One region of the Priestia sp. GS2 genome, then DNA from elsewhere that is predicted to be linked to it. Evidence: riboswitches for the same ligand, from Rfam matches in the RefSeq annotation. Region 1 holds a riboswitch; each other region holds the start of a gene.
The links. A riboswitch is a leader RNA that binds a small molecule or an ion and turns the genes downstream of it on or off. The one in region 1 is predicted to bind S-adenosylmethionine.
Positions count from the first base shown of each region.

Region 2: linked by a shared signal. The riboswitch ahead of V2145_RS13475 (hypothetical protein) and the one ahead of V2145_RS17900 (methionine ABC transporter ATP-binding protein) in region 1 are both predicted to bind S-adenosylmethionine.
Region 3: linked by a shared signal. The riboswitch ahead of mtnK (S-methyl-5-thioribose kinase) and the one ahead of V2145_RS17900 (methionine ABC transporter ATP-binding protein) in region 1 are both predicted to bind S-adenosylmethionine.
Region 4: linked by a shared signal. The riboswitch ahead of V2145_RS08860 (M14 family zinc carboxypeptidase) and the one ahead of V2145_RS17900 (methionine ABC transporter ATP-binding protein) in region 1 are both predicted to bind S-adenosylmethionine.

Region 1 covers NZ_JAZGJX010000001.1:3,490,867-3,493,071, reverse strand. The annotation lists gene V2145_RS17910 (toprim domain-containing protein) at 157-507, shown strand; gene V2145_RS17905 (thioredoxin family protein) at 521-820, shown strand; SAM riboswitch class I at 964-1,070, shown strand; gene V2145_RS17900 (methionine ABC transporter ATP-binding protein) at 1,181-2,205, shown strand, end outside; gene V2145_RS17895 (methionine ABC transporter permease) at 2,199-2,205, shown strand, end outside.
Region 2 covers NZ_JAZGJX010000001.1:2,622,575-2,624,779, forward strand. The annotation lists gene V2145_RS13470 (VOC family protein) at 1-499, shown strand, start outside; gene V2145_RS13475 (hypothetical protein) at 882-1,130, opposite strand; SAM riboswitch class I at 1,199-1,300, opposite strand; gene V2145_RS13480 (M48 family metallopeptidase) at 1,566-2,205, shown strand, end outside.
Region 3 covers NZ_JAZGJX010000001.1:2,581,781-2,583,985, reverse strand. The annotation lists gene mtnK (S-methyl-5-thioribose kinase) at 1-1,066, opposite strand, end outside; SAM riboswitch class I at 1,167-1,335, opposite strand; gene V2145_RS13290 (carbon-nitrogen family hydrolase) at 1,428-2,205, opposite strand, start outside.
Region 4 covers NZ_JAZGJX010000001.1:1,684,570-1,686,774, forward strand. The annotation lists gene V2145_RS08855 (hypothetical protein) at 1-270, shown strand, start outside; SAM riboswitch class I at 627-735, shown strand; gene V2145_RS08860 (M14 family zinc carboxypeptidase) at 860-2,205, shown strand, end outside.

The DNA of each region.
Region 1 (2,205 bases):
GACCGAAAATAGTCTATTCTTCAATAAAAACAGTCCATATATGTTCTTTTTACAGCAAAATCTTTTAAAAAACAGGGGAACTGTGTTACATTAACGAATATTGTATAGCATAAAGGAATAACGTTACTATACAACTGATAATTATAGGTGATGACGATGCGTTTAATAGAAATTGAAAAAGTAATTATTGTAGAAGGTAAGTCTGACAAAAAGAGAATCGAGAGCATTATTAATGAACCTATTGAGATTATTTGTACAAATGGAACCATTAGCTTGTCAAAGCTAGATGAGATTATCGATTCCACATATGATAAAGATGTGTACATCTTAGTCGATTCAGATGATTCTGGCAATAAATTACGAAAACAGTTTAAAAAAGAACTCCCAGAAGCGGAGCACCTTTATATCGATAAAATGTATCGCGAGGTAGCGGCGGCACCAAGAAATCACATTGCTACGGTGCTCTTAAGTGCTAATATAGATGTTAACGCAGAATTTTTAATATAGAAGGATGAATAACATGGAAGAATGGACAGAAGAGCAGCTAGACGAAAAGCTAAATAAAGACGAGCGTACCGTCATTTTTTTTCATACCCCCCTTTGTGGAACGTGCCAATTAGCTAAAAAAATGTTAACAGTAGCGGAGGCGGTTATTCCAGAGTTAACAATTGGAATGAGTAATTTAAATTATATGCCTGCTAAAGCTTCTTTGCTTGAAATTGAAAGTGTTCCATGCTTAATTGAATTTGAAAATGGCGAAATGAAACAGAAGCTTTATGCTTTTCACTCCGTTGAACACGTAATAGAACGTCTTAGCTAAATAAGTATTTGTTTACAAGTGTGCATGGGATTATTATCCTATGCATATTTTTGTTGACACCCTTTCTGACACATGCTAGAATCACAAACATAAATGAATGAATATTTAATGAAAACAAAATAATTTTAATAATTTGTCGTTAACTCTTATCAAGAGAGGTGGAGGGACTGTGCCCTGTGAAACCCGGCAACCGTCAGACTAACTGAAATGGTGCCAATTCCTGCAAAGCATAAGCTTTGAAAGATGAGAGAAAGGATTTAATCATAAACCTTTCTGCTCATGTGTAGAAAGGTTTTTTTATTTTCAAAAAGCAAGGACACACTAAGCAGACAGAGCAAGTCAACAAAGAAGGTGAAGAAGATGATTACGTTACAAGATGTAACAAAAATATATGATGCTAAAAGTGGAAAAGTTACGGCTGTTGATCAAGTTAATTTGTCAGTAGCAAAAGGTGAAATCTTCGGTATCATTGGATACAGTGGGGCAGGGAAAAGCTCCCTTATTCGCTTATTAAATGGTTTAGAAACACCTACTTCTGGAACTGTCGAAGTGGCAGGGAACCAAATTGGAAAGGTTAAGGGTGCTAAGCTTAGACAAGCTAGACAGGAAATTAGTATGATTTTCCAACATTTTAATTTGCTTTGGTCTCGTACCGTTCAGGAAAATATTGCGTTCCCGCTTGAAATTGCAGGTGTTTCTAAAGGTAAACGAGCAGAACGTGTAAACGAGCTTATTAAATTAGTCGGATTGGAAGGGAGAGAAAACGCCTATCCATCTCAGCTAAGCGGTGGACAAAAGCAGCGTGTAGGGATTGCAAGAGCGCTAGCCAACAACCCAAAAGTTCTATTATGCGACGAAGCAACATCAGCACTTGATCCACAAACAACAGATTCAATTTTAGATTTGTTAGTTGATATTAATGAAAAGTTAGGTTTAACGATTGTTTTAATTACTCATGAAATGCACGTTATCCGTAAAATTTGTCATCGTGTAGCCGTGATGGAAAATGGGAAAGTAGTTGAACAGGGAGAAGTACTTGAAGTGTTCCGTAAACCACAGCAAAATATTACAAAACGATTTGTACAGCAAATCTCAGAGCCAGAAGAAACGTTTGAGACAGTTGAACAGGTGAAAGAACTTTATCCGAGTGGTCAAATTGTTCAGCTTACATTTGTAGGTGGAAAAGCAGAGCAACCGCTCATTACGAGTATTTTAAAAGCGTTCGATGTCACGATTAACATTTTACAAGGGAAGGTCTCTTATACACAAACAGGCTCTTACGGAACTTTGTTTATCCATTTAGACGGTGAAAAGGTAGAGGTTAATAAAGTAATCGAGTACATCCGTGAACAACAGGTAGAAATTGAGGTGATGACGGATGCTAA
Region 2 (2,205 bases), 870 kb from region 1:
GCTTTATGAAAAAGGGTTTCACATGGATACAATTATTGATGCTTCTCGTAAAACAAAAAATGGAGAGCTCTTGAAGTGGAAAATGGGCTTTCTAAAAGATCCTAACCCATCCTCTCTTCCTTTGCCCTTTTTTATCGAGTGGGAGCAAAGCGATCAAGAGCGCATAAAATCCCTGCAATCTGCATTTGCTCATCCATTAGGCTACCTTCATATGGATGCTATATACTGCGCTGTACACGATGTCAAGGCCACTGCTAGGAAGTGGGCTCACTTATTGGATGCTAACATGGGGGAGAGTTACAACGACCCATCGCTTCAAGCTACCTGCCTAAAGCTATATACAAATGATGTAACATTCATTTTTTCCCAAGCAAACCAAGGCATTGTAAACGATACGTTATATAAAGTCGGCGAGCGACCTTTTATTGTAAAATGCACAAATAGCAACGTGGAAACTAACTGTAAGGTTCAAGGCGGGACGTTTTGGTTCAGAAAATAACGAAAGAGCTTATATCGCGTTTCTCGCTCGATATAAGCTCTTTTTTCTTTGGCGACTTATTCCTTCAGCACATAAGAAAAAGCGTAGAAACGAGCTCCTACACTTTTATTCATCGTCCTCTAAGAAGTCCAGTACGCGATCAATAAATTGTTCGCTACCTTCATCATTTCCATGTTCAATCAACAGCTCCATGCTAAACCTCCTTTTTAAATTGTTCGAATATTCTTGTTTTATACCTTACCACAATTTCAAACAAGTTGTAACGGTTATTTTGTGTAAAAATTTCGACAAATACCCTCCCTTTTCAACGAAAAACGAAAAGAAAGAAGATAAGCATCTTACCATGATTGTAGACATGACTGCAATTGATATGAATACAGCTTTAAGCGTATGTACCTTTTAGCCATCCAACTCGCTTCAATTTTGCTATGCAAGCTTCTTTTAAGTCTTCTTCTGTGTAGCTCTCCACTACTTTGCAATCAATTCCAATAGCGTACGTATCTTTCTCGCTCTTCACGACAATTTCGTAAAACGTCTCAAGCTTTCTACAGGTAAAATCATTAATTTCCCTCAATTGCTTTAAAACATCGTTTAGTACTTCTTCATGATTCTTTATAATTGTTTGTGTCATCCGTATCTCTCCTTCTACTAAAATTAAAAAAGCTCATTTTGCTTTAGATGCAAAATGAGCTTTCACCCGTCTTATCACCCAAAGCTAATGCTTTGCTGGTAGGAGCACCTTACATTGGTAGGTTGCTGTGGAGTCGTAGAGCCAGATCTCTCGTCCACTCGTGATAACTTTTTAAATTAGATTTCATTATACCAAATATCTCCTGTTTAGCAAGGATATTTTTTAAATTTTTCTTTTTTTCAGTTTTGTCACTCTTTTTAATCTATGCGTAGTAAAGCAAGAATATTTTCTTTTCTTTACGTAAAAACTAATAAAAAACGTGATGTAAGTCATTAATTAAGCTCTCAGCCTTTTTTTCTGATTATTCTTTCATTTGACCAAACTCTACCTTTGCTTATAAAATGAAGATTTGTAGAAAGGAGCACGAAAAACTATATGTATACGTATCAAATTGGCAATCAAACAATTGACTACAAAATTAAAGTCGTTCCAAATAAAACCGATATTACGGTCCAAATTTGTGACAATGAAGGGGTAACCGTAATTATCCCACGAGGCCTAAACGAGCACAACGTTCGCTCTGTTATTTCTCGTAAAGCGACTTGGATTTTAAAACAACTCAACGGTGGTAACCAACCAACTGAAACAAAAAAACCGGCTGCAAAAAAAGCTGAAAAAGCAAAAGCTGAGAACAAACCTACAGCTGCACCTAAAGCAAAAACGGCATCTTTTGAAAACGATGACAAATTTTCATATTTAGGCCGTCAATATCGCTTAAACATTGTTCGTGATGATGTTGAGCAACCTGAGATGACGTTCCGCGCTAAATTTATCGCAACAGTGCCATCATCTTGGTCTGAACAAGAAACAAACGAAGGAATTCAAAGCCTTTTAACAGAATGGTACCAAGGACGAGCAGGTGAAAAATTCAACGAAGCATTAAAAGCAGTGAAAAAGCAAGCAGCAGATGCACCTGACTCTGTAGCGTGGAAGGAACTGCAAGATACATATGCAACGATGGAAAACGGTGAGCTAGTATTAAACTGGCGTCTACTTCTAGCACCATTAACAACAA
Region 3 (2,205 bases), 910 kb from region 1:
CGTCAGGCAATGAATCGATATCCGCTACGTGTGCTAATCCAATTGTACGTCGAATTAACTCGCATCCTGCGTAGCCAACCGCATCCGTCCAGGTTTGTTGTAAAATATAGTCGGAATAGTTTGGATTTTTAGTGAATGGTTCCACCTCAGATTCAGCCCAAAGTCTTTGCCATGTTGTTTGGAAAACATCCCACGTTTTAGCGATATGATCAAAAAGTAGACTGCGATTTTGTGAAGGACGAGACAAAGCATTAAGCAGCAAGTTGGCCACAAATTGTCCTAAGTCAAAGCCAAATGGGCCATAGAATGCAAACTCAGGGTCAATTACTTTTGTTTCGTATTCACTGGCAAAAATGCTACCTGTGTGCAAATCGCCGTGCACAAGCGTTTGGCTACTTGTTAAAAACTTTTGTTTAAGCTTAGCGACTTCAAGCTTGGTTTCTTCATCTGCCCATAAGTCTTCTACCTCGCTTCTAAGCGTTTCTTCAAATTCATTTGTATCATAATCAAAAAACGGATCTGTAAACACTAAGTCTTCGGTAATATTGCATAAATCGGGATTGATATATTGAGCAACCAGCTCTTTTTTCTCCTGAGGCTTAATTGCAAAATCAGACGTCTTAAACGCGATATGAGCCAAAAACTTACCGACATGTTCTGAAAGAAGTGGATAGGCTTCTCCTTGGATTAATCCTGTACGAGAAATTGTAAGGTGAGACAGGTCTTCCATAACCGTGACAGCTAACGTTTCATCATGGTAGTAAACCTCTGGAACGAGTTCGGGTGTTAAGCTCCCAAACTGTTTGAGCGCATTGCTTTCAATCGTTGCGCGCTTGAGTGATAAAGGCCAGCTTTCTCCTACAACTTTCGCATAAGGAAGAGCTTGTTTTACAATGACAGACTTATTGGTTTGGTCGTTTACAATATAAAAAACGAGATTTAAATTGCCGTCACCAATTTCACGAGCCGTAAGAGCTTCGCTTTCGGAAAATAACTTCAGTTGTTTTACAAGTTTAATTGCTGTCATTTCATTTAGTGGCTCATATGTATAAGTTGTTATTGTCATTTTTATCTACCTCCATAAAAAATAAAAGTATAACCGGAGGCTTTTAAAACATATAAAAGCCTCTTTCGGTGAGTGAAAGAGGCTTGATGATCATTCAAACCTCTTATCTGCCAGAAAAATTTCTCTTTCTGTTGGAATTAGCACCGTGCCTTCATAAAACAACGAATTGTTTTATAGCGCTAAAAAAGCTGCGCTCCATTTTACAATGGTATTACGGTCGGTTGCTGGGCGTCATAGGGCCAAATCCCTCAGCCAACTCTTGATAAGAGTAAAGATATTATTTAATTTTGATTTATTTGACTTATTAGTAACTTCTGGAGAACATCTTATCATGTGAATTTTTGGATGTCAACAGCGAGATTTAATAAAATTCTGTACGACGATCTGTAAAGACCGGAATTTGTTCTCGGATTGTTTTTACGGTTGATAAGTCAATAGCTGCTGTTAGTATTTCTTCGCTCTCGCCTGCTTCTGCAATAATTTCTCCCCAAGGGTCAATGATTAACGAGTGACCAGCAAACGTGTTAGCGGGGTCATCTCCAGAGCGGTTGCAAGCAACCACGTAGCATTGGTTTTCAATGGCTCTGCTCACTAGAAGCGCTTTCCAATGAGCAAGTCTTGGTTTTGGCCATTGGGCAACGACAAAAAGGAGTTCTGCACCTGCGCTTGTATGAACGCGAATCCATTCTGGAAAGCGAATATCGTAGCAAATAACACCTGCGCATAGTGAGTTTTCGAGGGTAAAGATGTTTTTATCTTCACCTGGTTGTAAAAATAAGTGCTCATTCATCAATTTGAATAAATGTAGTTTGTTATATTGAGCGACCTCCTCACCTTCACGATTAAAGACATACATTGTATTCGTAACACCATCTTTTGTTTTTTTAGCAACTGATCCAGCAATGATATTTATGCTGTGCGTTTTTGCGAAAGCGGAGAAAAAGCTAGTCGCTTGCTTTCCTTCAGAGTCCGCGATAGCGTCGAGGTTCTGTAAATCATAAGATGTATCAAAAAGTTCTGGCAATATAAGAATATCTGGAGATTCAAGCAGTGCTTCTTTCATTTTTTTTTCAGCATGCTCGTAATTTTCTTTAGGATTTCCAAATGCAAGATTAAGCTGTAAACAGGCTACCTTTAAA
Region 4 (2,205 bases), 1.8 Mb from region 1:
CGGTATCTTGATTTTAAAGAGATTGAAGAGTCATTACATGGTGCTCTATTTCACACAAATAATAACTGGGGAAGTTATTTGTATTTGAGAAAAATTAGAGATTACTATTTGACTAATGTAGAATTTAATCGAGGCGAAATTGATAAATTTATAAAGGATTTAGAGAACATAAAAATATTTATCCCTGGAGATTATCATCCAGCATTGAGCAAATTAATAAGGGTATTGAGCAATCATGAAATTCAGAAAATATCTATAGTAGGAGACTAGTGGATAAATCAACGATGTATAGAAAGATGTATAAACAATAAATTTAACACTTAAACAATCCCTTCTATTTCAAAGGCTTGTCTAAGTGCTTGGTTCCTATAGGAGACCTTATATAAATTAAATAACTTTATTTATCTATAAATGTTATTATCTAGATTATGAATATAAATACAAGCTGGAATGTTTATGAAAAATAGGTCAGTTGTAGCTTACGCTTTAATCTTCTACCATTGTGATTTCCACGAAATAAGAACTACTGTATTTAGTACATATAATCAAAAAGTATCATTTTCCTTTTTGTGTATTGACTCTAAGTGTGATTAGGATATAATTTACATTAATTTCATAGATTTACTTCTTTATCAAGAGCAGGTGGAGGGACAAGCCCGATGAAACCCGGCAACCGGTCGACATTGATTCGACACGGTGCTAATTCTTGCAGCTTTTAGAGCTGGGAGATAAGGAAGAGGAATATTGTCTTTATGATACAAAGCCTCTTTCTTAGGAAAGGGGCTTTTTTGTATGGAGAAAGGAGGATTTCTAAAGACAAAGCCATTGTATAAAAACAAAATACTGAAGGAGAATGAAAATGAAACGACCGATTATATCAACATTACTAAGCCTCTCTTTATTTACTGGAGCACTTCCAGCGGCTGATGTACTTGCAGAAAGTAATAAGTCAGGCGAAAGAAAACATAGCCTGTTCAACACAGAAAAATACGACTACATAACGTATGACGCACTTAAACAAAAACTGACTAACTATGCAAAGACAAGCAGCAGAGTTAATTTAAGTATTACAGGTAAGTCATCTACTGGCAAAGACTTATATACCGTTACGATAGAAGATTCAGAGTCTAAGAGTTCCGCTGAGAAATATAAAACGCTCCGTAAACTAATGACTGATAACCCTGTAAAAGCTCAGCAATATTTGAAAGATAATCCTGATGTAAAAGCACCCATATTAATTCATGCATCTATACACGGTACAGAGTTCGTAGGCACGGATGCGGTTATCGATCTGATTGAACGTTTTGGTTATGAAAACGACAAGGAAACGAAGGAGATTTTAAAAAATTTTACGTTAATTATAAATGTCAATGCTAATCCAGATGGAAGAATAGATGCAACAAGGTTTAACGCTGAGGGAGTTGATTTAAATCGAGATTTTGTAACACAATCGCAGCTAGAGACAAAAGCGGTGGTTAAACAAATTGTAGATTATAACCCGTTACTTCTCTTAGATCTTCATGGATACGTGAAACAGAGGGGAGCTGCTAAACATCCTGGCCTCATTCTTCCAGGAACACCTCCTCATAACCCGAATTATGAATATGATCTGTTATATAAATGGATGAACAAACAAGCGGAAGCGATGGAATCAGAACTAGTAAGTGAAAGAGAAAACTACGAATCTGAACTCTATCAAACGATGGAGGGGACGCATATTCCATTAAGAGATTCAGCCTCCGGATGGGACGTGTATCCGCCGATTTACACACCCGCTTATGCAATGCTGCATGGGGGCTATGGATATACACTTGAAGCGCCAACAAACGATTGGGATGGTGTGAAGTGGCAAGTCGATGCTGTTTCAGGCGCATTGAAGTTTGCTCTTCAAAATAAACAGGGCATGCTTAGTGACCAGATTGAAGTTTTTGTTCGGGGGGCCAAAGGGGAACATCCAAATAATGAAGAACATTTCTATCCTGAAGCTTATGTGATACCAGAAAACAAAGAAGATAATTCAGTAGTGTTAAAGGCTGTTCAGCATTTAGTAGACAATGATGTGAAGGTGGAAAAAAGTAATCAGTCCTTTACCTTGGATGGAAACCGCTATGAAAAGGGAACGTATATAGTAGATATGGACCAAGCGAAAGCTGGTTTAGCAAACGTTTTTCTGTGGGATGGTGAAGATATCACGAATGATATTGA